Regions from separate parts of the Shewanella sp. LZH-2 genome, predicted to be linked through region 1. Evidence: predicted binding sites of a transcription regulator. Region 1 holds the regulator's gene; each other region holds the start of a gene.
What was found. The regulator sigma-54, encoded in region 1, starts transcription at its own class of promoters, with help from an activator protein. The targets are predictions, from matches to a motif close to GTTGGCACGNNNNTNGNNT.

Region 1 (8,068 bases):
GGGTTTATGTTTCAAACGATTGGCTTTAGAAGTTATGTCAGAAACGGTGCAGCTTGCACTATTTCAGTGCTTTTACTCTAAATGTTGCATGAATAAGCCAAAGATGTTTTGGTTTGGTGTTTTTTGCGATTAAATTACTCATAAACTGAGCAAAGAAACGATTAAAGATTGTCTCGAAAGAGAATGCTTATATACTGCGATTTTTTCATGGTGTTTTTGGCGATTTACCACGCCCTTTGCCTTTCAAAGGCAAATCTCATCAATCATGTTATGAGGTCATAATGATGAAGCCTTCTCTGATTAAATCATTGCCAGCATCTAAGCTTGCTATTGTGGTTATGGCTAGCGCCTTGATTGCGTCAGGCTGTTCGACTGTCAACCCCTATACCAACGAACAACAAACGGCAAAAGCGACTACGGGGGCGCTAATTGGTGCCGTTGCTGGAGCTGCCGTTGGTGTAGCCTCGTCAAGTAAGAGTGACCGCGGTAAAGGAGCTTTAATTGGTGCAGCCTCTGGCGCCGCCCTAGGTGGTGGTATTGGCTACTACATGGACGTACAAGAAACCAAATTACGCCAACAACTCGCTTCCACGGGAGTTAGCGTAACTCGCAGTGGTGACAATATTATTCTTAATATGCCAAATGAAGTGACTTTTGGTGTGGATCAAACCGAGCTGAGTGAGGGTGCTAAGCGGGTACTGAACTCTGTTGCGCTGGTGGCGAAGGAGTATAGTAAGACCCAACTTAACGTGTTGGGTTATACCGACAGCAGCGGCTCAGATTCATACAATTTACGTTTATCACAGGTACGAGCCAGCGAAGTAGGGAACTACTTGATGAGTAAAGGCGTGGCTTCCGCTCGCGTAAAGTCTAAGGGAATGGGTGAATCGAGTCCAATCGCATCCAATGCTAGTGCCGAGGGACGCGCGCAAAACCGTCGCGTGGAGATAGTGTTGACCCCAACGGGTCAATAATCATTCATCAAGGTTAAAGTCGCCTGCGGGCGACTTTTTATTTTATCCTAAGGGACAAATTGTCCTTCCGTTATCTATCTTGAGTGATCTTGTCCGCAATCATCTCTATTTGGGCTTATCAGGCGAGTATTCGACTTGATCCTGCCGGTATTTTCCCGTTTTGTATGTAGTTAGTTAAATTATGATAACTATTTCGCAGAGCCAAAGGAGAGCAATTATGGCAAAACAGGGCTTAGTACTGGCATTCAGTTTAGGGACTACAGTGATGGCAGGGATGGTACAAGGTGCGCCAATGAACACTGAGGCGACAGCCCCTATTGAACTAAGAGCCGCGGGCAGTTTAAAGGCGGCGATGAACGATATTATTGCGGCTTACCAAGCGAAATCCCAAGCTAATGTGGCAGCGCAGTATGCGCCTTCGGGTTTATTGCTTAAGCGGATCCAAGAGGGGGAGCGAGTTGATATTTTTGCCTCGGCGAATATGAAACACCCGCAGGCCTTAGTCGATGCGGGAGTGGGTCTACAGGTGCAAATGTTTGCCCGTAACCAGCTCTGCGCCATTGCTCAAGCGGAAGTGCCACTCACTAGCGCGAACTTATTAGACACCCTGCTCGCGTCGCAAATTAAGCTTGGTACATCAACGCCAAAAGCCGATCCCGCTGGCGACTACGCTTGGGCAGTGTTTGCGAAAGCCGAGGCTTTAAAACCCAATGCGAAAACTATATTAGAAACCAAAGCCATGCAGCTAACTGGTGGGCCTGAGAGTGCTAAACCGCCCAAGGATCGTAATCCCTATGCTTGGGTGATGGAAAATAAGCAGGCGGATGTGTTCTTAACCTATTGCACCAATGCGGTGCTGGCACAAAAAGAAGTGCCGAGCCTTAAGATTATCGATTTACCGCCAGAGTTAGCCATTGGCGCCGACTATGGCCTATTGGTGTTAAAGGATGCCAATAGTGCAGCCGCACCTTTAGCCGAGTTTATTTTATCCCCTGAAGGACAGGCAATTTTGAGCAGTTATGGTTTTCAGCCGCCTAAAAAATAATGTCTAATGGACTCATTAAAAATGGCGCGAAATAGCGCCATTTTTGTTGCTCGCTTTAGCAAGGCTTGGGCCAGTGCTAGTGCATTAAATATAAAGTCGCTAATCCTAAGAAGGCAAACAGACCTATCACATCGGTGACTGTGGTGAGCACCATACCGCCCGCTAACGCCGGATCTACTTTTAAGCGCTTTAAGATCAGCGGAATACTGGCGCCTGCTAGTCCTGCGACTGTCATATTGATGAGCATTGCACCGCCAATCAGGCTGGCAAGCGCCATATCATCTTTCCAAACTAATACCGCGATAAACACTAACATCGACCACATTAAGCCATTCAAAAAGCCAATCGCGAGCTCTTTGCCTATCAGCCAGCGGGCATTACTTTGGCCAATATGGCCTAGGGCTATCCCGCGGATTACTAGGGCCAAGGTTTGATTACCTGCGACGCCGCCCATGCTCGGTACAATCGTCATTAAAATCGCAATCGTGGCAAACTGTTCAATAGTGCCCTCAAACATATTGCTGACAGAGGCCGCCAGCAGAGCCGCAAATAGGTTGATAGTGAGCCAGAGCGAACGGCGGAAGGTACTTTTGAGTACTGGGGCGAAGGTGTCTTCATCATCGTCCATCCCCGCCATTCCCATCATAGAGTGCTCGGCGTCTTCACGGATAACATCCACCACGTCATCGATGGTGATCCGGCCGAGCAACTTGCCCTCACTATCGACCACGGGCGCTGACACCCAGTCATGGCGTTCGAACAGTTGTGCCACTTCACTGTCGGACATGCCCACGGGAATGCTCTCGATATCGGTATCGATAATGCTGCTGATATGAGTATTGGGATCGCAGGTGAGCAGATCCGCAAGTTTGACCCCTCCAAGCACGCGATCGTGTTTATCCACCACGTATAAAGTATCGGTAGTGTCGGGCAGGTTGCCCCGTTGGCGCAGATAACGCAGTACCACATCGATATTGACATCGGGTCTTAAGGTTACTGTGTCGGTGTTCATTAAGCTGCCTGCGGTCTCATCGGGATAAGAGAGCGCTTGCTCGACTCGCTGACGGTTTTGCAGACTCATCGACTGTAATACTTGTTTATACACAGTATCTGGCAGGCTTCGCAGAATATACGCCAGATCGTCCGTATCCATGCTGGCGGTAGCCTTGGCGACTCGCTCAGGACTCATAGTGCTGATCAGCGGGTCTTTTAACTCTTCGCTGAGTTCATCGAGAATATCCCCGAGCTGATCTTGATCGACAAGTTGCCATAACACTTGCCGAGCTTTGGGAGGTGACGATTCTAAAATCAATGCGATATCTGACGGCGCCATATTTTGTAGCATTTGCCTGACATGCACAAACATACCACTGTTGAGGGCTTGACTCAGTTGGTCGAGACGGTGTTCGGCTTGTAAACTGTCTGAGGCTTCTACAGGCATGTTTCCTCCATGGCGGCGGTGGATGGGTTGGCGTTTAGCTATTGAGGACTTAAGCCAAAGCGCAGCAGTACATTGTAATTTAGCGCACGGGAGGGCGTCGAGTCACAAATGTGTTTTACTGGTATAAGGTGCTGAAATCAAAACCAAACAGGATACTGAATACCGGCAGGGATCATCGAGATGATACCATCAGCAGGCTTCGTCAAACTTAGCGTCGATAAGGGCACAAATGGCATTAAGTGCAGGCTCGGCATCCGGGCCTTCGGCGATGAGGGTGATGGTTTTACCCATGCCCGTCTCGAGCATGAGTAGACCCAATACACTGGCGGCAGAGGCCTGTTTTTCACCTTGGATCAGCGTAATGCTGGCATCAAACTCAGAGGCTAATACCACGAGCTTTGTGGCGGCACGGGCATGTAAGCCGAGTTTATTGCAGATGGTGACTTGGCGCTCAAGTTTTGGCATGGCTCAACTCTCGATGGCGCGCATTGACTTTATGTTTGCCATTACTAAAACGTTTAGCTAGTTGCTCGGCTACATAGACTGAGCGGTGTTGGCCACCTGTGCAACCAATCGCAATCGTCAGATAGCTACGATTATTGCGCTCTAAATGGGGCAACCAGGTTTCGAGCAAATTCTCGATTTGCCAGATGAACTTATTCACCAGTGGCTGGCGATTTAAAAACTCCGCTACGGGTTCATCTAAACCGGTGAGAGGTCTAAGTTCCGGTTCCCAATGGGGATTTGGCAAAAAGCGCACATCAAACATAAAGTCAGCTTCGGTCGGCATACCATGCTTAAAACCGAAGGACTCGAAGTTGATCACCAGTTCCTTATCGACACTGCCAAGGAGTATTTGCCGCACTTGGTCGCTGAGTTCATAGATATTCAGATTCGAGGTATCTATATAGTGATCCATCTGCTGTGACAGGGGCTCGAGCAATTTGCCTTCAAGCTTGATGGCTTCTTGCAGTGACACTCGGCTCTTCGATAAGGGATGTAAGCGCCGCGTTTCACTGTAGCGTTTGAGCAACACTTTATCGCTGGAGTTTAAGAAGAAGCTGGTGAGTTCAGTGCCCGTAGGCAGGCTGGCAAGCTGTTTAACCAGCACTTTGTCTTGCTCTGGTAAATTGCGCACGTCAACACTGATAGCAACGAGATCGTTACTGCCTTTGAGCTGTTCAAGCAAACTGCCAATCAAAGGCAAAGGCAAATTATCGACACAATAGTAGCCGAGATCTTCAAGCACTCTAAGTGCGACCGATTTGCCTGAGCCTGAACGCCCTGACACTATGACCAGTTTCATCCAATGATTACCTGATAGAGTTCCGTTTCATCATGCGTCTTGCGCAATTGTTTTAATATTTGCTTGTCACTGAGCTTTTCAGCCATGCATGACAAGGTACTTAGGTGCTGCTGACATTGGTCGGCAGGCACGAGTAGTGCAAATAAAATATCGACGGGTTGTTTATCGATAGCATCAAAGGCTATCGGCTCCTCACATTTTATCAATATCGCTATGGGTTGTGTTATATCGGTTAATCGACCATGTGGAATGGCGATACCGTTACCTATACCTGTGCTACCCATCTTTTCGCGCGCCACGAGGCTTTCGAAGATCTCTTGAGATGAGAGGGTGGGGTACTGGGCAGCGGCTAAGTCGCTGATGAGTTCCAGTACCTTTTTCTTACTGCCCGGAGTGGCGCAGGTTGTGCACTCCGGCCGCAGTATGGTACGAAGTTCCATTGCTAGTGTTTTGTTAACTTCTCTTTGTGTTTAATAACCTGACGATCAAGTTTATCAATCAGGACGTCTATGGCAGCATACATATCTGCATGCTCTGAAGTCGCGAAGACTTCACCACCGGTGAGGTTGATTCTCGCTTCGGCAATCTGTTGCATTTTCTCAACATTGAGCACAACGTGCACATTATTGATCTGTTCGAAATGACGTTCAAGTTTTGAAAACTTTTCCTCAACATATGCCCGTAACGATTCAGTAATCTCGATATGGTGTCCACTTAGGTTTATTTGCATAGAAACGTCCTCCGATACTCACAATAGGCTATAAACTTTTACGCTGATTGGAAGGGGGAATAAGCATCGCTTCTCGGTACTTCGCAATGGTTCTGCGCGCAACGTTAATTCCCTGTTCTGCCAGAAGTTGAGCCATCTTGCTGTCGCTTAATGGTTTTTTCTGGTTTTCCGCTGCAACCAGTTTCTTAATGAAAGCTCTGATTGCTGTGGATGAGCACTCACCGCCATCATCCGTCCCGACGTGGCTTGAGAAGAAATATTTTAGTTCAAAAAGTCCTTTTGGGGTATGCATGTATTTTTGTGTGGTCACCCGTGAAATGGTGGACTCATGCATCTCTACCGCCTCGGCGATATCGTTTAGGACCATAGGTTTCATGGCTTCTTCACCGTATTCGAAGAAACCCTGTTGGTATTGCACTATGCAGTTTGCCACCTTGAGCAGTGTTTCGTTACGGCTTTCAAGGCTTTTAATAAACCACTTGGCTTCTTGCAGATGGCCACGAATAAATTGGCTATCAGCTTGATTTTTTGAACTTCGGGCCATTGCTGCATATTGCTGATTTACGTTGATTTTTGGCATGCAGTCAGGGTTTAATTCGACCACCCAACGGCCGTTTTTCTTCGACACCGATACATCGGGGATCACATATTCTTCATCGACAGGGGTGATGAGTAAACCGGGACGAGGGTTCAAGGTTTGGATCAGCGCAATACTGTCCCTTAACTCGTCCTCTTTCAGTTTGGTCTTACGCATTAACAGCCTAAAGTCGCGAGCGGCGATCAGATCTAAATGATCTTTGATCAGCATGCGGGCGTTTTCGATGTGAGGGGTATCAGGCGAAAAATGAGATAGCTGGATCAGTAAACATTCGCTTAAATCCCTTGCCGCGACACCAACGGGGTCGAAGTGTTGAATACGCTTGAGCACGGCTTCAACTTCGTCGAGTTCAATCTCGGGATTGCCCATGGCTTCGAGGATATCTTCAGTGCTTTGAGTGAGATAACCTTGATCGTCGATGGCATCAATAATCGCGGTGGCAATGGCTAAATCGGTTTCAGAGAAGGGCGTGAGGTTTTTTTGCCATTCTAAATGTTCGTACAACCCCTCGCTAGTTTCCCCTTGGAAGGGCATGTCATCTTCACGGCTGGCGCCAGAACCTGAGTTTGGCGATGCGGTAAAGACTTCATCCCAAGTGGTATCCATGGGTAACTCTTCGGGCAGAGATTCTTTGGTCAGCGACTCGGCAATGTCCACGGTGGAATTATCTTGTTCCTGTGGCTGGGCAGTCGTTTCGCTAAAGTCGGTATCGGCGATATCTTGCTTACGTTCGCTAGGCGCGTCAAATTGCTCCTCTTCCAGCTCGAGAAGAGGATTAGAGTCTAAGGCTTGCTGGATTTCTTGTTGCAGTTCCAATGACGACAGTTGCAGCAGGCGAATGGCCTGCTGAAGTTGTGGCGTCATGGTTAACTGTTGACCCAGTTTGAGCTGGAGTGACGCTTTCATGTTACCGCTGATCCCTAGGTTATTATTGTGAGTTTAGGTCGCTTGATATCATATGGATGGAGCCTAGCGCTCTCAAATTCAAGGCTTATTAGCTTTGTTTTAGTAACTATAGCCTGAATTGTTCACCTAAGTACACAGCCCTAACTTGCTGATTGTCTAAGATCTCTGCGGGTGTGCCCTCGGCAATAAGATTACCGTGACTCACAATGTAAGCATGTTCACAGACGTCTAAGGTCTCGCGCACATTGTGGTCAGTGATCAGTACACCAAGGCCTCGGCTTTTAAGCTGCTCGATAATTTTCTTGATATCGATAACGGAGATCGGATCAACGCCCGCAAAGGGCTCATCAAGCAGAATAAACTTGGGGTTGGCCGCTAAGGCGCGGGCAATTTCGACGCGTCGACGTTCACCGCCCGATAAGGACATGCCTTGGCTGTCACGAATATGGGTGATATGGAACTCTTCTAGCAGTTGCTCTAGTGCTTCTTCGCGCTGGTCACTATTGAGCTCTTTACGGGTTTGCAGTACCGCCATGATGTTGTCGTGTACGGTTAATTTACGAAAGATACTCGCTTCCTGTGGTAGGTAACCAATACCTTTGCGGGCACGCAGATGCATAGGATCGGCGGTTAAATCATCATCGTCGATAAAGATATGGCCTTTATCGCTTTTAACTAAGCCCACGACCATGTAAAAGGTGGTGGTTTTACCCGCACCGTTAGGGCCGAGTAGACCGACGACTTGACCCGTTTTTACTGTCAGGCTGACATCTTTGACAACCTGGCGGCTTTTATAACTCTTGGCGAGATTCTGTGCTTTTAAGGTGATTTGGGTCATTTAGAATCCTGTTTTTTCACAGGTTTATCTGTTGGTGTATTTTTGAGTTCTTCCTGATAATTATCAGGTTGAATAATGGTAATTACGCGATCATCACCATTGCCGCTACTTTCGGCGATCAGTTTTTGCTGAATAATATCGTAACGAATTAAATTGCCTGTAACTTGACTACCCGCTTGGTCTAGGGTCGCTGTACCAGTTAGGGTCAACGTCCGAGTGGCCATTTCATA
Region 2 (8,068 bases), 640 kb from region 1:
TTTTGAGTATTTTCGCACTTTTTCTATCCACGACAGCTAAGGCTGAACCCGTGATACCTAGCGTATCGGCGATATCCGAATTAGCTAAAGCCCTTATTAATGAAAAGATTGCTGTACCTGCAAATGCGAAAGTCGACATTAATCCACAAACGGTCGATAACCGAATGCTGCCAGCACAGTGCACATCACCAATAAGGGTCGAATTAGCTTCAGAACGCGAAATTAGCCGTAATAACACCATAAAAGTCAGTTGTGATACCCCCGATCTCGCCTACCCTTGGCAGATTTTTATGTCTGTTAGAGTAGACATTCTTTTTCCTGTTGTGGTCGCAACCGAAACCTTAGCGCCAGGTGAATTAATCAGTCCTTCACAGGTCGAGATCCGCTATGTTGACCAAAATAGTTTGCGTGGTATGCAATTTAGCGATACTAATCAGCTTACAGGCGTTAGAGTTAAACGCCGAGTCGCGAAAAATTATCCTATTTTTGCGAACAACCTTTGCTTTGTCTGTAAAAATGACACAGTGTCGATTTATGTGCGTTCAAATAACTTCGTACTAAAAACTGTGGGAGAGGCGCTGCAAGATGGTAATATCGGCGACCAAATTCGAATCAAAAATAGCAGTTCTAACAAAGAGCTAGATGCCATAATTACGGAGATTGGCGAAGTAGAAGTTAGAATGTAAAATAAGCTAAAGCTTTTCGATAAGCTGCCGATACCCCAGTTAAGAAATCCGTATACATGACGCTGGAGCCTAAAATGGCAATTGATATTAGCAAATTTAACGCCGGAGCGGCCGCACAAGTCCGTTCAAACAGCACTAAACAAAGCAGCGAAAGCGAGAAAACCTCTCAGGTAGCGGCTAAATCAACTCAACTAAAAGGTGACTCTGTTGTCATTACGGCTCAAGCTCAACAGTTACAAGGAGCTCAAACCAAAATGGCCAGCCTACCTGAAGTCGACCAAAAGAAAGTGGCCGAAATAAAACAAGCCATTGCCGAAGGTCGTTATAAAATTGATCCCGAAAAGTTGGCTGCAAATATTGCCAGCTTCGAAGCAGAATTAAATGAGCTTAATAAAGAGTAACTATGACAGAAATAGCTAAACTGGTAGATCAACAACACGCCCATTTGGCTGTTCTTAAACAAATTATTCTTAAGGAAAAAGGCGCTTTGGTTGACCAAAACGCCGATTTGCTTTTGTCGCTTGCTGAGCAAAAATCAACATGTCTACAAGCCCTTAAAGCAAATGATGACTTGCTGGCTAGTCACAGCGATAAAGCCTTACTCACGGAGCAAGTTGAGCTATCCGATAAAATGGCAGTGGTTAAAGAGGCTCTCGCGGAATGCAAAGATCTCAACGCGCAAAATGCTAGTTTGATCGAGATGAATCTTGCAAGCCTAAACCGCTTTGCTCAAGCCTTGCAGGCGAGCCGAAATGCCACCACGCTGACGTATAACGATAAAGGTAAAACCTCAACAATCTCAAGCTTAGGCAATGATCTAAAAGCGTAAGGTGTTATAAGTACAAACGGATTTCAAACAAAAACCGCGCTTAGTAAGCGCGGTTTTTGTTTATCGATTATCTGTACCCAAACCATCTCATGCTTGTCTTCTGGTTGATAGGAGATGACACCTTAAAAGTAAGTGACTTCTTTAATTCTCTGTGGCCGACTCTGCTGTTGATAGATTTGCCATACCTTAGAAAAATCAAGTTCTAACTCAGTAACATAATGCTCACCTGCGGGATAACTTTTAACTACTCTTGCGCCGCGGATCACCCCAGTGACTGAAGCTTTAACATTATCATCGGTTAGCATCCAATCACTGACACTGCTGTTAGCGGTGATCTTTTGACCATATACTTGTTCAGCTAGCTCACGGTAAGCCACAATTTTGGATGCTTGCATCGCCATCAACATTCTTTGAGATTGCTCTTTCGCTGGTTGAGTCGCTAACGGGGCATAACCAATGGCCGTTAGTTTAGGGAAGCTAGATGGAGGAACATCTTCCCACTGTACATACTTGTCTCTAGAGGCACAACTTGTCAGTAGAAGCGCCGCAATCACCAACAGGTAGCGTTTCATTTTCCATCTCCTAATACACGCACTTCATTCATACCGGGAGCCGACTGACGATATAAAATCCCATCGTGGGAGATCACTTGCTCAGAGGGCTGCATATAATTGCTTAATTCTTTTTGTGTAACAAAGGTCTGTGAAGCTGACACCACTCGGTTGTTACTTAAGGTAACGATTCGAGTATTAATGGCTAAGCCATTGGTCGTCGGGCTCATCGTGGATACCACAATATGGTCAACAGGCAAATTAGTAGACAATTTTTGCCAGTCACGCGTCAAAATAAAATCGCCCTCACCAGTAACACGCAGTCCATCAGCGAGATTTAACTCCACCACATTAAATTGAAAACTGTGCAACGATGCCATGAGTCCCTGCTGCAATTGCAGCGCAACCGCATTCGTACTCGTCATGTCGCCAACTAATACTGGTGTAGTTACAACAATAGGTTGATCAGGACGCAATGCATCATTTTGCTTGACTAGCTCAGTCACAATACGCTGCGCTAAATGATTAATCACCGCTGTCGGCGGCAAACCATTGCCATCAACTAGGCTAGGTTTTGGCGGCACAACGGGTTTAGTCGCACACCCAATCAGCGCCAAAAGAGCCAGGGGAATGAACGCACGCTTTAGCATGGGAATAACCTCATTATCGATATCAATGCGCCTCAAAGCGAGCCGCAATCTTTAGTCAAAAAGATTGCAAATATTAGACCAAGTCAAAATACAATCCTTGATTAACTCACCTGATTATCGACAACAGTGCCAATAACTTTACCCTCTATACCTATTCAGCAACTTCAGATGGTTTGGGTATATTTCATAAATTAGGCACGAAACTTGCTTTTACAGCCAATAAAACCGCCATTAAACTGACTCAACTGATTGGCACAATTGACCTGAAGGGCTTATTAATGAACATACTCAGAAAGCACTTGCTCATCATTAGCAGCCTACTGCTGGCCGCACTTCAAGCTAATCAAGCGCAAGCAGAATGGGTCGAAGCCAGTGGTGAAGCAATCATCACTAATGGCAACATCGCCCAAGCGCGGGAAGAAGCCATCAATCAAGCGGTTAGCTATGCCACCCTCAGCACCGGGATCCAAATATCCAGTGAACAACAAACCACCAACGGCAATCTCACGCAAGACAGCTTCGCCATTAATCGTAACGCTCAAGCGATTAGTATTCAGTTAGTAAGTGAACGCATTCAAGGGAATAAAATTTATGTGTCGCTCAGGCTCGATCTAAATGATGACCCAACACAACAATGCCCTACGGGCCAATTAAAAGCCGCGATCCTTATTCCCCAAGCCCAAATAAAAGATCGAGCACAATTACGCTACGGCCAATTATCAGGATTTGAAGAAGTCATCTCCGAAAGACTCGGTAACAGTATTGATGGCTACTCATCAACTGGATACAGCCATATCCATGCCAAAGAAAGACTCGATATCGCACAAGAACTGGTCGATATCCGCGGCTATAGACTTCCGAGTTGGCTGAGTGAAATTACCGATAGCCAATACATTTTACTACCGCAAATTATTGATATTTCAACCGAGCCAGTACAAGCCACCTTTATGGGATGGTGGGATGAAGCGCCACAAAGGCAGTTCCAATTAAAGCTTAGCCTCTATCACGGCATTAGCGGTGAAGAAGTATGGAACAAAACCTACAGCACATCGGCTCGGTGGGAATTTGAGGAACAAGCCATTGTTGCCCCCAATAGTGATAGATTTTGGCGTTCATCCTACGGCAAAAATATCAGCCAACTGCTGCAAGAAGCGACTCGCGATATTGATAACACGCTCAACTGTAGACCACTACTTGGGCAAGTTGTCAGTCGTCAAGGAGATCGGATTATTCTCAACCTAGGCCGAAAACATGGCATTCGAGTTGGTGATAAGTTCCAAGTGGTGTTACAACGCAATTTACCGGATAGACTCAATGAAATGCGTGCCATTGCTACCAAAAGCCGAGCAACAGTGCAAATTGAACAAGTGAGTGAAGAAAGTGCAACAGCCGTACTCGTTGACCAAAATGCGGTTTACAATGTACAGATAAACGACATCGCGCTTAAGATTTAAGCAACTAAATCATAAGCCTTTTAATCAAAGATAAAACCAGTATAATCACCAGCGTCTCTTCATAGCTCAACAGGATAGAGCAGCCGCCTCCTAAGCGGCCGATCGGGGTTCGAGTCCCTGTGGAGAGACCAGATAGTGATGTCGGTAATATCAACACGAAAGCTTCCGAGGAAACGGAATGACTGAACTATTTGCCACTAATCTGAGTATTATTGCTAAACGCTGGCCAATTGTGGCTGCTGCGATAAAAAGCCAATCAATTGACCATCTTGATGCGCACTTAGTTCAAGGCCAAAACCAAACTATCAGTGTTAATGGTATTCAGCTCAGCAGTCGCCATGACCGTATCGCTGAAGCACAGCTGTTTATTAGTACCCTTCCCTCAAATGTTCACCAAGTCACGGTTTATGGCGTGGGTATGGGTGATGTGCCGAGTCTATTAACGGATAATCCGCAATATCAAAAAATCGAAGTTTGCATTTTAAACTTAGCCGTATTCGCATTACTGCTTTGTTACACCGATCAAAGGGAATGGCTCAGTCATCCGAATGTGCTATTAAATGCGATGCCCAGTGCCACGCTGCAATTTCCGAATGTTGCCATTACCCCAGATCTCAATCTCGTCAGTGATGACAATGCCACACTGAGGGATCTCTTGGTGATGGAGCTTAATCGTGATTTCACCAATCGACACCATCAAATCGATGATCCTGAGATCCTTAAGCGCTTTGCCGATAATCAGGTTTTTATTACCAACGATCCTGATGCTGCCCATTTAACGAAAAGCTACAATCCATACAAAGCAATTGTTATAGGCTCAGGTCCGTCTTTAGAAGAACATTATGCTTATCTTAAGCAACTGAGTTTAAGCCCATCGAAACCCTTGTTGATTGCTGCGGATACGGCTTTACGTGGCTTACTTCATCATCAGATTAAGCCTGATATCGTGGTCTGTATTGACGGTTTAATATCCTCCTATCATTTGCCTTTGTCAGAAACCCAAGAAATCAATCTTGTGTATTTTCCTCGGGTAGCCCCCGAAGTATTAGCCCATTGGCTAGGGCCAAGATTTGTGGCTTATGGCACAAGTAAAATTTACGACAGCATGGCCCAGCTGAACCCCAAGCTGAGACTGTTTACAAATGGCAGTGTGATTCACCCAGCAATTGATTTAGCCGTTAAGTTACATGCTAAGGAAATCACACTATTAGGCTGTGACTTTTGTTACTGCAATAATAAAAGTCATGCTTTTTGGAATGATTATCCATTTGAAAGCAAGGACAAATCTGAAAAAATATGGGTTGAAGCTGTGATACAAAAGGTGAGAGAAGCAAAACATTGGTTGATTAATGGTAAAGGTCAACGGATTGCAACTGATCTAAATCTTCGCGCTTATTTACGACATTTAGAACGCTATATTGCTAAACATCCACAGGTGAAGTTTTACCAAGCCAGTTTATCGGGCGCGAAGATCCGCGGTTCGCAATATAAGGAGCTGATTTAATGTCGTCTAAACCACATAATTCGCCAAAACCTTCACCAAAACAGTCCCTTGAAGACATGCTTTGCCAAGCGGCCCACTCCTTCCGTTTAGGCAAGGAAGCTCAGGCATCAGTGGAATTTCGTTTATGTCTCGATTCAATAGAGAAACATCACCCCGAGCTGATGCAATTACCCTCGTTTCAGCAAATGCTGGCGCCAATGCTACAAGCTCAGGAGCAACACGATTGGCTTAATCTTGCTGATTACTTAGAGTATGAGCTCATTGCCCTTGTCAGTCGCTAAAACACTAATTTAAAGCTTCCCTGTCATTTGCCGTTAATACGTTATCAACACCATTGTGTGAGCCACTATGACTAAACATTCCCCTGTCTTTATCGCCGAAGTTTCTAGTAACCATCATAGAGACTTACAGCGTTGCATAGAATTTATCAAAACAGCTGCTGACATAGGTTGCGATGCCGTTAAGTTTCAACTGTTTAAAATTGAAGAACTGTTTGCACCTGAGATTCTATCTAAGAGTGAAATGCATCGTAAGCGTAAACAATGGGAGTTGCCCGTCAGTTTTCTGCCCCAACTCAAGCAATCCTGCGATGAATACGGTATTCAGTTTTCTTGTACCCCGTTTTATCTCGACGCGGTAGCAGAGCTTGAACCCTTTGTGAATTTCTACAAGATCGCATCCTATGAATTACTTTGGGACAACCTACTCGCGGCCTGCGCGAAAACAGGAAAACCAGTTGTGATTTCAGCGGGCATGGCCACGATAGAAGAAATCGATCACGCGTTAAAAACCTTGAAAGAAAATGGTGCCAGTGACATTACCTTACTGCACTGTGTTTCTGCATATCCAACCCCAGAACGTGAATGTAACTTAGCCGTTTTAGGTAGTTTTAGAAATCGTTACCAAGTTAAAGTTGGATGGTCTGATCATACTGTTTCCAGTGCTGTCATTAATCGAGCCGTACACAGATGGGAAGCCGATGTTGTCGAGTTCCATTTAGATTTAGATGAAACAGGCGATGAATACGCTGCTGGTCATTGCTGGTTACCACAACAAATTGCAACGGTAATTCAGGGAGTCAAACTTGCAACTGTCATTGATGGAAACCCAGTAAAACAATTTGTTGCCAGCGAAGCCTCAGATAGAGAATGGCGAGCCGATCCGCAAGATGGATTACGCCCAATGAAGTCTCAAAGAGAAAAGTTTGGAGTATCAGAATAATGAGTATGTCCCCAATTACAGTAGTAGCAGATGCTATTATTGAATTTTTAGCCCACCAAGGGATTAAAGCATTTCACAATTATCCCGGTGGAACCATCGCTCCTTTATTAGATGCTTGCAAACGTTTCGGAGTAACCGTTTACACTTCACGAAATGAGCAAGGCGCCGGTTATGCTGCACTGGCTCAAGGTAAACTAACCCAATTACCAGGTATAGTGGCAGTAACATCAGGCCCAGGTGTAACCAACGTATTAACGCCCGTCGCCGATGCCTATTTTGATGGTATTCCGATGTTAGTATTTACGGGCCAAGTGGGTACTAGCGACCTCACAGGCCAAAAACGAGTAAGACAATCTGGATTCCAAGAAGTTGATACCCCATCATTGATGAAACCTATCACTAAGGGACAATTCCAACCTAAAAACAGTGAAGAGCTATACGCTATTCTTCCTATTGCATGGCAACTGGCTTTAGAAGGCAGAAAAGGCCCGGTTTCGATTGATTTACCAATGGACGTTCAACGCAGTGCAGCAACTGAATCCATCAAAGTTCCCGAAATGGTTGCTTATCCAGTCAATAACACTGAGCTAGGCACTTTTATAGATGAACTAATCAATGCCATTAAACATTCGCAAAAACCAGTGATTATTTGCGGCAATGGTATGACATCACCCGCATTAGTGGATGCAATCCGTACCTTAAGAAACTACTGGCCTGCGCCAGTGAGCCATAGCTTGCTAGGCGTTGGAGTTTTGGACACCGATGATTCTGGGTCTTTAGGGTTTCATGGCCATACAGGTAGCCAATTAGCAGGTAAAGCCATTGCTGAGTGTGATTTATTACTGGTACTAGGTTCCAGATTAGATGTTCGCCAAACTGGCACACTGAAAACAGCCTTTGCCTCCAATGCGAAAATTTTTAGAGTCGATTTAGATATTGGAGAATTAACTGATAGTCGTATCGCTCACAATAAGGCTGTTCAAGCTGAACTTGAGCAATTTTTTGATGCCTTATACCCCAAATTTGCTCAATTATCGCCACCTAATCTATCGCTATGGCATAACACTATTTCGCAGTGGAAAGCGCAATTAGCTTGGCCCTACCCAGATTATCCAGGAATTGCACCTAAACTCTTGCTAGAAAAACTAAGCAACTCTTTACCAGAGAACACTA
Region 3 (8,068 bases), 1.4 Mb from region 1:
ACTGTTTATGGTTGATAAAACAGGCGCGATAACCTTAGTCAATACCCATGCCGAAAGGCTTTTTGGTTATACGAGGGAGGAGTTACTTGGACGTTCAATTAATATGTTACTACCTGAGTCGCTGAGGGAAATCCATCAAAAACATCTATCTCATTATCTGCTTCATCCCATCGCGAAGAATATGTCGATGCGGGATGATCTGTTTGGTTGCTGCAAAGATGGTACACGTTTGGCGATCGAGGTCGGATTAACTCCTATTCACTTTAGTAATGGGATCTACATTTTAACGACGATCAATAATATTTCTGAACGTAAGCGGATTGAAGCACAGCGTATCGAGCATACGGCAGAATTGGAACGTATTAATCAAGAGCTAGATAGATTTGCCTATATTGCTTCCCATGACTTGAAGTCGCCCCTCAGAGGTATTGAGCAACTAACCCATTGGTTAAGTGAAGATCTTGCTGATAACACTAATGAAAATGTCCAAAAATACTTAGGCTTAATTCAGAATCGTATCCAGAGAATGGTGTTATTACTCGACGGGTTGTTAACGTTTTCACGCATTGGGCGTGTTGATATTGAAATGGTTGACACCGATTGTCGGCAACTGGTCGAAGATATGTTCGCTTTGGTCGCTCCGCCTCAGGGATTTGAATTGGTCATCGAAGGTAATTTTCCACGATTTAAAACGGTTAAAACGCTCTTAGAATTAGTCGTTCGGAATTTAATTAGCAATGCCATTAAACACCATGATAGAGGTGCTGGTGTACTTAAGGTGCAATGTGAAACAAAAGGCCACTATTACTGGTTTAGCGTGATTGATGATGGACCTGGAATTTCTGCCCCGTTTCACCAGAAAGTATTTGAAATGTTTCAAACTCTTAGACCAAGAGATGAAGTCGAGGGAAGCGGTTTGGGATTGTCGCTTGTCAAAAAGACGGTTGAAAGTCTAGGGGGAGAAATTCTACTTGAATCAGCGGGGCGAGGTTGTTGCTTTAGGTTTAGCTGGCCGATGCACATAGTCAACAAGGAGGCGGTATGAGTAATAGCCATGACTATAAACAAGTGACCATTCTGTTAGTTGATGATGATGATGTGGATTATATGGCGGTGCAGAGGGCGATGAAGCAACTGCGTTTGCTTAATCCTCTTGTGCGCGCGAGGGATGGGCTTGAAGCACTTTCAATTCTGACGCATACCAACGCTATCAAGGGGTCATACTTGATCTTGCTCGATCTCAATATGCCCAGAATGAATGGTTTTGAATTTCTTGAACATATTCGTTCTGATCCGACGTTGTCTTCTTCCGTTGTGTTTATGCTGACGACTTCTAGTACCGATGAAGATCGGATGAGAGCCTACCGTCACCATGTGGCTGGTTACATGGTTAAAACAGATATTAAAGATGGTTTCCACAATATTTTTAATATGTTGGAAGGCTACTGGCGCATCGTTGAGCTTCCAAGCGTATAGGATGTGTATATGGATTTACTACTTATCGATGATGATGAAGTTGATAGAACCGCTATTATTCGAGCGCTACGACAGTCCAAGTTAGCTTTTAATGTGGTTGAGGCAAACTGTGCTTTTGATGGATTGAATCTTGCCTTGGAGCGTCATTTTGACGGGATTCTACTCGATTACCTATTGCCCGATGCTAATGGCTTAGAAGTGCTTATCAAGCTCAATTCTATGACTCAAGATCAAACTGTGGTGGTGATGTTGAGCCGTTACGAAGATGAAAAACTCGCTCAGCGTTGTATTGAGTTAGGTGCCCAAGATTTCTTACTTAAAGATGAAGTTAACTCAAGAATCCTGAGTCGTTCAATTCGTTACGCTAAACAGCGCGCCTCAATGGCACTTGCCCTACGACATAGCCATCAAAAACTGAAAGAACTGGCGGAGCACGATTCACTCACCAAATTGATGAATCGTTATGGATTTGAGCTGTGTTTAAATCGCGCCATTGCAAGAGCAAAACGCAGTAATGATTTTTTAGCCGTGATTTTACTTGATCTTGATGATTTTAAAGCGATTAATGACACGTTAGGTCACCAGACAGGTGATATTTTGTTGGTGAAAGTCGCATCGAGACTCAGTGCCGTATTACGGGATGGTGATGTCATTGCTCGTTTAGGCGGGGATGAATTTGTGGTGTTAGTGACTGACAATGACTACAAATATTTCCCCATGATAGTGGCTAACCGTCTACTTAAAGCTTTTGAAGAAGTGTTTTGCCTTGGAGATAACGATGTGATGATTGGCGCCAGTATTGGCGTGGCATTTTATAATGAAGCCGCCTCCGATAGCTCTGAGTTAATGAAATGCGCCGATATCGCCATGTATCGTGCTAAGAAAATGGGGCGCAATCAGATCCAGTTTTATTCCGAGGCGCTAGATAAAGAAGTCCGCTACCGCAATCATATCGAGTCCAGCTTAAAAATGGCCTTAAGGCAGAATCAGTTTAAGGTTTATTATCAGGTGCAAGTTGACGCGCAAACACACCATATGGTGGGAATGGAAGCGTTAATTCGTTGGCAGCATCCCGAAGATGGTTTGATTTCTCCTGACCAATTTTTGCCCATAGCGGAAGACATTGGGTTAATGGAAGAAATCGGTGACTGGGTATTGTATGAAGCTTGCCGACAGGCCCAATATTGGCTGAGCCAATTAGCTCCAACAGCGCATCGCTTTACCATTGCCGTGAACTTATCTGCATCTCAAATTGGGCATATCAACTTATATGAGAAAATCGCCCATGTTCTTAATGTGACAGGACTAGCGCCCAGTGCACTTGAGTTGGAAATTACCGAAAACTGTTTGATTGAAGAACCCCATGAACATGCCAAGATCCTCGATAAAATAGCCCAACTTGGAGTGCGATTTGCGTTGGACGATTTTGGTACCGGATTTTCATCCCTTGAACATATAAAGTTGTTCCCCATCAGCGTGTTAAAAATCGATAAAAGTTTTATTGCTTCTTACGATAAGGACGAAAAGGACACTCGTTTACTCACAGCGTTGCTTAACTTTGCCTATGGCTTTAACGTCACCTCTGTTGCCGAGGGAATTGAAACCATCGAGCAAGCGGAGTTTTGTACAGTAAGACACTGCAATCTATTACAGGGATACTTCTTTTCTCGTCCTCTAGAGGCAAGCGAATTTGAAGCAAGGTTCATTACACCGTTAGTCACTAAATTGTGAAGATTATCTTACGTTTGACTAAGGCTTAGGTTTTCGTCTGGTGAGGAATATTTTCTTGCTTTACACTGAGCAATAGACAAATATCAGCGCCCCTTTCTGATGCAATGTGCTCAGAGCTTCAATCACTGTGTTTAATTTGGTCATTTAGTAATGAAAATCGGTATTTTATCTCAGTTTCCAGAATTGTATTCCACCCGCCGTTTAGTGGCCGCCTGCGAAAGCCGTGGTCATGAGGCTGTGGTGATTAATACCTTGAATTGCTACATGAATATTAATTCCGTTAAACCTAGCATTCATTATCAGGGAGAAGAATTAACAGGGTTTGATGCCATTATTCCGCGTATTCATGCCAGTGTGACCTTTTATGGCTGCGCTGTGGTGCGCCAGTTTGAAATGATGGGTGTATTTGCCGCCAACGATTCAATTTCGATAGCACGCTCGCGGGATAAGTTACGTGCTCTGCAATTACTTTCACGCAAAGGCATTGGTATGCCTATCACTGGATTTGCCAATAAACCCAATGATATTCCTGATCTCATTAATATGGTGGGCGGTGCTCCTTTAGTGATCAAGTTACTCGAAGGTACGCAGGGGATTGGGGTGGTATTAGCGGAAACGAAAACCGCCGCTGAGAGCGTGATTGAAGCCTTTTTAGGGCTCAAAGCCAATATTTTGGTGCAAGAGTATATTCAAGAGTCCAACGGCAGTGATATTCGCTGTTTTGTGGTGGGTGATAAAGTGGTGGCCTCGATGAAGCGTCAGGGGCCAGAGGGCGATTTTCGTTCAAACTTACACTTAGGCGGCTGTGGTGAAAAAGTGAAAATTACGCCAGAAGAGCGCAAGATGGCCGTTGCCGCTGTTAAAGCGATGGGATTAGTCGTTGCAGGCGTGGATATTTTACGTTCGAATCGTGGCCCGTTGATCCTTGAGGTGAACTCAGCTCCCGGTATCGAAGGTATTGAGCAAACTACGGGTATTTCGGTAACTGAGCCTATTGTGGAATATATTGAGAAAATGGTGTTAGCACGTAAGTCGAATCGGGCGGTGATCGCTTAATAAAATACGCCGCGATTAACGCGGCGTGTTTCTTAGTTCTTTATTTTATAAATCAAAGCTATAGGAGTAACCTAAAGCGATTTTAGCATCGTCATCAGCCAGATCAGTATCTGATACCATAAAAGAGACTGTGCCCATGCTGGTATCTGCACTAAGTGTTACGTTGTAATCGGCATAGTTATCCTCACCAAACCAAGCTTCAACCACATCGCCCGTGGAGTAGCCATAGTGGAATGACAGGCTAAGTTTCTCGGTTAAAGGGAAAGATGCTGTGGCGGCAAGATAACTCATATCTTTGTTATCGAGTGGTTCCGCCGCTACGTCATCACCCGCATTGATCACGTGGGAATAACTGAGTTCGACCCACTTCCAGGTAATAGCCCCGTGGAGCTCACCAAAATCGATGCTGCCTTCGGCATCGGGGTAGGCATAATAGAGATAGCCAAAATCATAGCTGAGATCGTCGGTGATGTTGCCACCGTAACCAGCATAGAGGTCTAACTCGTAGCTAGTGTCATTGCCAAAATCGACATTTGATGCCCACGTACCCGCATAAAATCCTGAGTCATGATTGTAGTCAAGACCGCCTTGGATCGCCACCGCATCATTGGTTTGAGTCACTCCGCGCCATAGATAGTTTGATGTGCCGCCAATATTGCCGGATACCGCCGCAAAGACGTTAGTGGTTAGTAATAATCCCGTCGATAATGCCAAAACGCTGTACAGTGATTTTCTCATACTCATCCCCTCGATTGACTTATTTATCGATTCACTCATGCCACTTAAATACGGCGGCATTGGTGCATCATGGTTTTTTCTGATAAGGGAGTTGCTAATCACATGCCATTATTTTAATCGTTTTAAAAACAATTGTTTAAAAAAACCTTGTTAAAAAAATGTTTTTTATTGCTCAGAAATGGAGCAGATGCTGCACTGTGCTTGTGCAAAAAATCATCTTTCATACTTTCGTGAGGGCAAAAAAACGCCTCACAGAGGAGGCGTTTTATAAAATCAATGTCGAGCGAATTAGTTCACACTATCACGCAGGGTTTTACCCGCTTTAAACTTAGGTACAGTCGCTTCCGCAATTTGGATTTCTTTGCCCGTTTGTGGGTTACGACCAGTACGAGCTGCACGAGTCGCTGTTTCAAAGGAGCCAAATCCGACGATAGAGATTTTGTCACCGTTTTTCATTGATTCAGTAATCGCCGCTTCGAAAGATTTCAATGCTCGTGCTGCTTCAGCTTTAGTGATATCGGCATTTTCTGCAATTTTGGCGATAAGTTCAGTTTTGTTCATTTTTATTGTCTCTTCTTTCCGTAGATTTATGTAAGTCAGCGAGCCTAACATGCCACAAGGTTAAAGCGTTGGAAAGCCCTTTGCTGCGGGCTTGTGTCATCGAAGTAACAAAATTGGAGGGTATTTGCGCCATTCGTGACTTAGGTTTTATTCTTCGAGCAACTGATATAAGAGTTGCTTAACCAATTTGGGTTCGAACGGCTTGTCGCATAGGGCATTCACCCCTGCCTGAGATACATTACTTAAATGTGTATCGTTAGCCTCAGACGAGACCATTAAAATAGGCACGTGGGATTGTTGACTTTCATTGCGGATAAATTGCGTTAATGCCAGTCCATCAACGCTGGGCATATTGTAATCAGTGATAATTAAATCAAACATATTATGACGCATTAACTCAATGGCTTGCGCACCATCTTCTACTTCGGTAATCAGTTTTATCCCCAAATTACCAATAGTTCGCTTGATCACATTACGTGCCATGCGACTGTCATCAACCACAAGCACGCGTACATCGTGCACATCGAAGTGGCTTAAGTCGAGTTCATCGTGGCTGAGCAAATCGATGGTCGCATTTAGCGCCTTGCCTAAGTGTTCGGCATTAAAAGGTTTTGGCAGAATGGCGACTACGCCAGACTGGCGGAAAATCTCCAATTGTTCACGGCGACATTCACTTGAGATCAGCATAAATTGAATATCTTTATATTCACTTTTGCTGCGCAGGTAGTTCAAAAACTCGGTCGCTGTTCCATCTTCAAAATGCATTGCACTGGCAATGAGATCGGGTTTGTGTCGAGCAATGAGTCCTTTAGCCTCTTCAATATTGGCAGCATTTTCGATGCTAACAATGCCTTCTTGTTGTAAGCGCTTGATGATAATGCGGCGCTGGGTTTCCGATGGCTCAATAATAAGCATCGATAATTCGTTAGGCGATAAATGAGTCATAGTCACAAGCTATTGGGCTTTTTAGAAAGGCGTTAACTTAGGCGAGAAATAACTGCTTCGCAACATATTAAATCAAGCTTTCAATTTTGCGGTTAAATAATCACGGGTTACCCGTGAAAATGCGATCCAGTACTGCACTAATAGCAGGGCAATGATAGACAGCACCAGCGGTAACATCGGGATGTTATGACCCTCTACCACCACTTTAACGTCTTGAGGTGTAATCTGATAGGCGATAATGGCAGTAACCCCAAGTGCTGACAGGCCTAAGGTTTGTAATCCAATATAAATTTTGAGCACTAAGCTAGACCAAGGTGCTTGTGTCAGTATGCCAAACAACACGGGCAATACACCTAAGCTAAAGAGATCGAATGAACCCGTGGCAACCGCACGTAGCAGGGCAACAATGGCAAACAGAGTATAAAGGGTTATCAATAGGATTAGGCGTTTAGGCATAAAGTTAGGGTTACTGGCTAATGTGAAGTGGAGCAAGTGTAGGAAAAGCCCAGAACTGAGTCCAGCATAACCGTATTATCATGTAGAATACGCCTTTGCTTGGGTATTAAACATTAGGTTAAGTGATGACAGAAGTAGAATTTTGGGACTTAGTGACCCGCAGTGAACCAGCGCAATCCCAAGAGTCTTTGGTTGAGGCATTAAAGCTGAAACTGAGTAAACTGAGTGATGAAGAGCTAAAAGTCTTTGATAAGCTGTTTGGTCAACAGATGCGCCGAAGTTATTTATGGTCGGTTTGGGGGGCGGCTTATATCATTACGGGGTGTGATTCTGATTATGCCTTTGCCGAATTTCGCGCGTTTCTGATTTCACTTGGACAAGCCCGTTATGAGGCCGTGATTGCCCAGCCTGATTCGTTAGCGAAGTTAACCGCATGGCCAGAAAAGGATGGTTATGCCTATCCCTTTATTGAAGATTACGATCTTATTGCAGGGCAATTATACGAAGACCGAACGGGTAAAGAGTTGCCTTTTATGCCTTCGGGTAAAGCGACTCCCGTAGGCAAAAAATTTAGCACTAAACCCAAAGACTTAAGACAGCAATATCCTGAGCTTAGTGCGCGTTTTCCGTTTTAATTCGCCCTAAGAGCGCAAACATGCGTTACTGGTAACGTCGAAGGTCATGCCGTATTGGGTACACGTTTGGCGCATGAACTGATGCTCCTCCTGTGCTAATTGGCGGGTAAATTCTTGATCGAGCTGCTCAGTCAGGCGTTGCTCTGCAACTTGCTGTGACTGAGCCAGTTTATCGAAGTGCGATTTTACTGCTTGTTGCTGTTCGGCCGTCAGTGTCGCAGCATGGCTGGATAAACTAATCAGTGTGCTGAGTGTGAGCAGAGTGCATAAGGTAAACTTTGTTATCACTACATGGCGTATGGGGGCCGTTTTTAGCTTCATAGATAAACTCCAAATTAAAATCACCAGAACTCGGTTGGTTTTTAAATCGTCGTTTGGCTTTCATCGTGCATATATGGCCCCATCCGGTTTGCAAGACATTCGATAACGATTTTGAGAAGAGTTCATTGCACCCATATATCCGGCCTGTT

Region 2: JM642_RS06490 (FlgO family outer membrane protein) is a predicted target of sigma-54. The motif match lies at 2,832-2,850, and genes of this name have one in related genera.
Region 3: JM642_RS17920 (TorF family putative porin) is a predicted target of sigma-54. The motif match lies at 5,093-5,111, and genes of this name have one in related genera.

What each region holds. Positions count from the first base shown of each region.
Region 1 is NZ_CP069350.1:792,462-800,529, forward strand. Features, by position in the region: gene JM642_RS03620 (OmpA family protein) at 282-974, shown strand; gene JM642_RS03625 (molybdate ABC transporter substrate-binding protein) at 1,192-2,019, shown strand; gene mgtE (magnesium transporter) at 2,096-3,460, opposite strand; gene JM642_RS03635 (HPr family phosphocarrier protein) at 3,650-3,925, opposite strand; gene rapZ (RNase adapter RapZ) at 3,912-4,766, opposite strand; gene ptsN (PTS IIA-like nitrogen regulatory protein PtsN) at 4,763-5,206, opposite strand; gene hpf (ribosome hibernation promoting factor) at 5,209-5,496, opposite strand; gene JM642_RS03655 (RNA polymerase factor sigma-54) at 5,525-7,000, opposite strand; gene lptB (LPS export ABC transporter ATP-binding protein) at 7,107-7,838, opposite strand; gene lptA (lipopolysaccharide transport periplasmic protein LptA) at 7,835-8,068, opposite strand, start outside.
Region 2 is NZ_CP069350.1:1,433,464-1,441,531, reverse strand. Features, by position in the region: gene flgA (flagellar basal body P-ring formation chaperone FlgA) at 1-686, shown strand, start outside; gene flgM (flagellar biosynthesis anti-sigma factor FlgM) at 761-1,087, shown strand; gene JM642_RS06500 (flagellar protein FlgN) at 1,090-1,515, shown strand; gene JM642_RS06495 (LPP20 family lipoprotein) at 1,638-2,087, opposite strand; gene JM642_RS06490 (FlgO family outer membrane protein) at 2,084-2,716, opposite strand; gene JM642_RS06485 (flagellar assembly protein FlgT) at 2,995-4,170, shown strand; tRNA gene JM642_RS06480 (tRNA-Arg) at 4,226-4,301, shown strand; gene JM642_RS06475 (6-hydroxymethylpterin diphosphokinase MptE-like protein) at 4,349-5,674, shown strand; gene JM642_RS06470 (hypothetical protein) at 5,674-5,955, shown strand; gene JM642_RS06465 (N-acetylneuraminate synthase family protein) at 6,023-6,895, shown strand; gene JM642_RS06460 (thiamine pyrophosphate-binding protein) at 6,895-8,068, shown strand, end outside.
Region 3 is NZ_CP069350.1:4,074,229-4,082,296, reverse strand. Features, by position in the region: gene JM642_RS17940 (CHASE domain-containing protein) at 1-1,045, shown strand, start outside; gene JM642_RS17935 (response regulator) at 1,042-1,476, shown strand; gene JM642_RS17930 (GGDEF domain-containing response regulator) at 1,486-3,207, shown strand; gene rimK (30S ribosomal protein S6--L-glutamate ligase) at 3,358-4,263, shown strand; gene JM642_RS17920 (TorF family putative porin) at 4,309-5,001, opposite strand; gene JM642_RS17915 (HU family DNA-binding protein) at 5,290-5,613, opposite strand; gene JM642_RS17910 (response regulator) at 5,710-6,507, opposite strand; gene JM642_RS17905 (hypothetical protein) at 6,580-6,963, opposite strand; gene JM642_RS17900 (DUF4240 domain-containing protein) at 7,089-7,598, shown strand; gene JM642_RS17895 (hypothetical protein) at 7,605-7,919, opposite strand.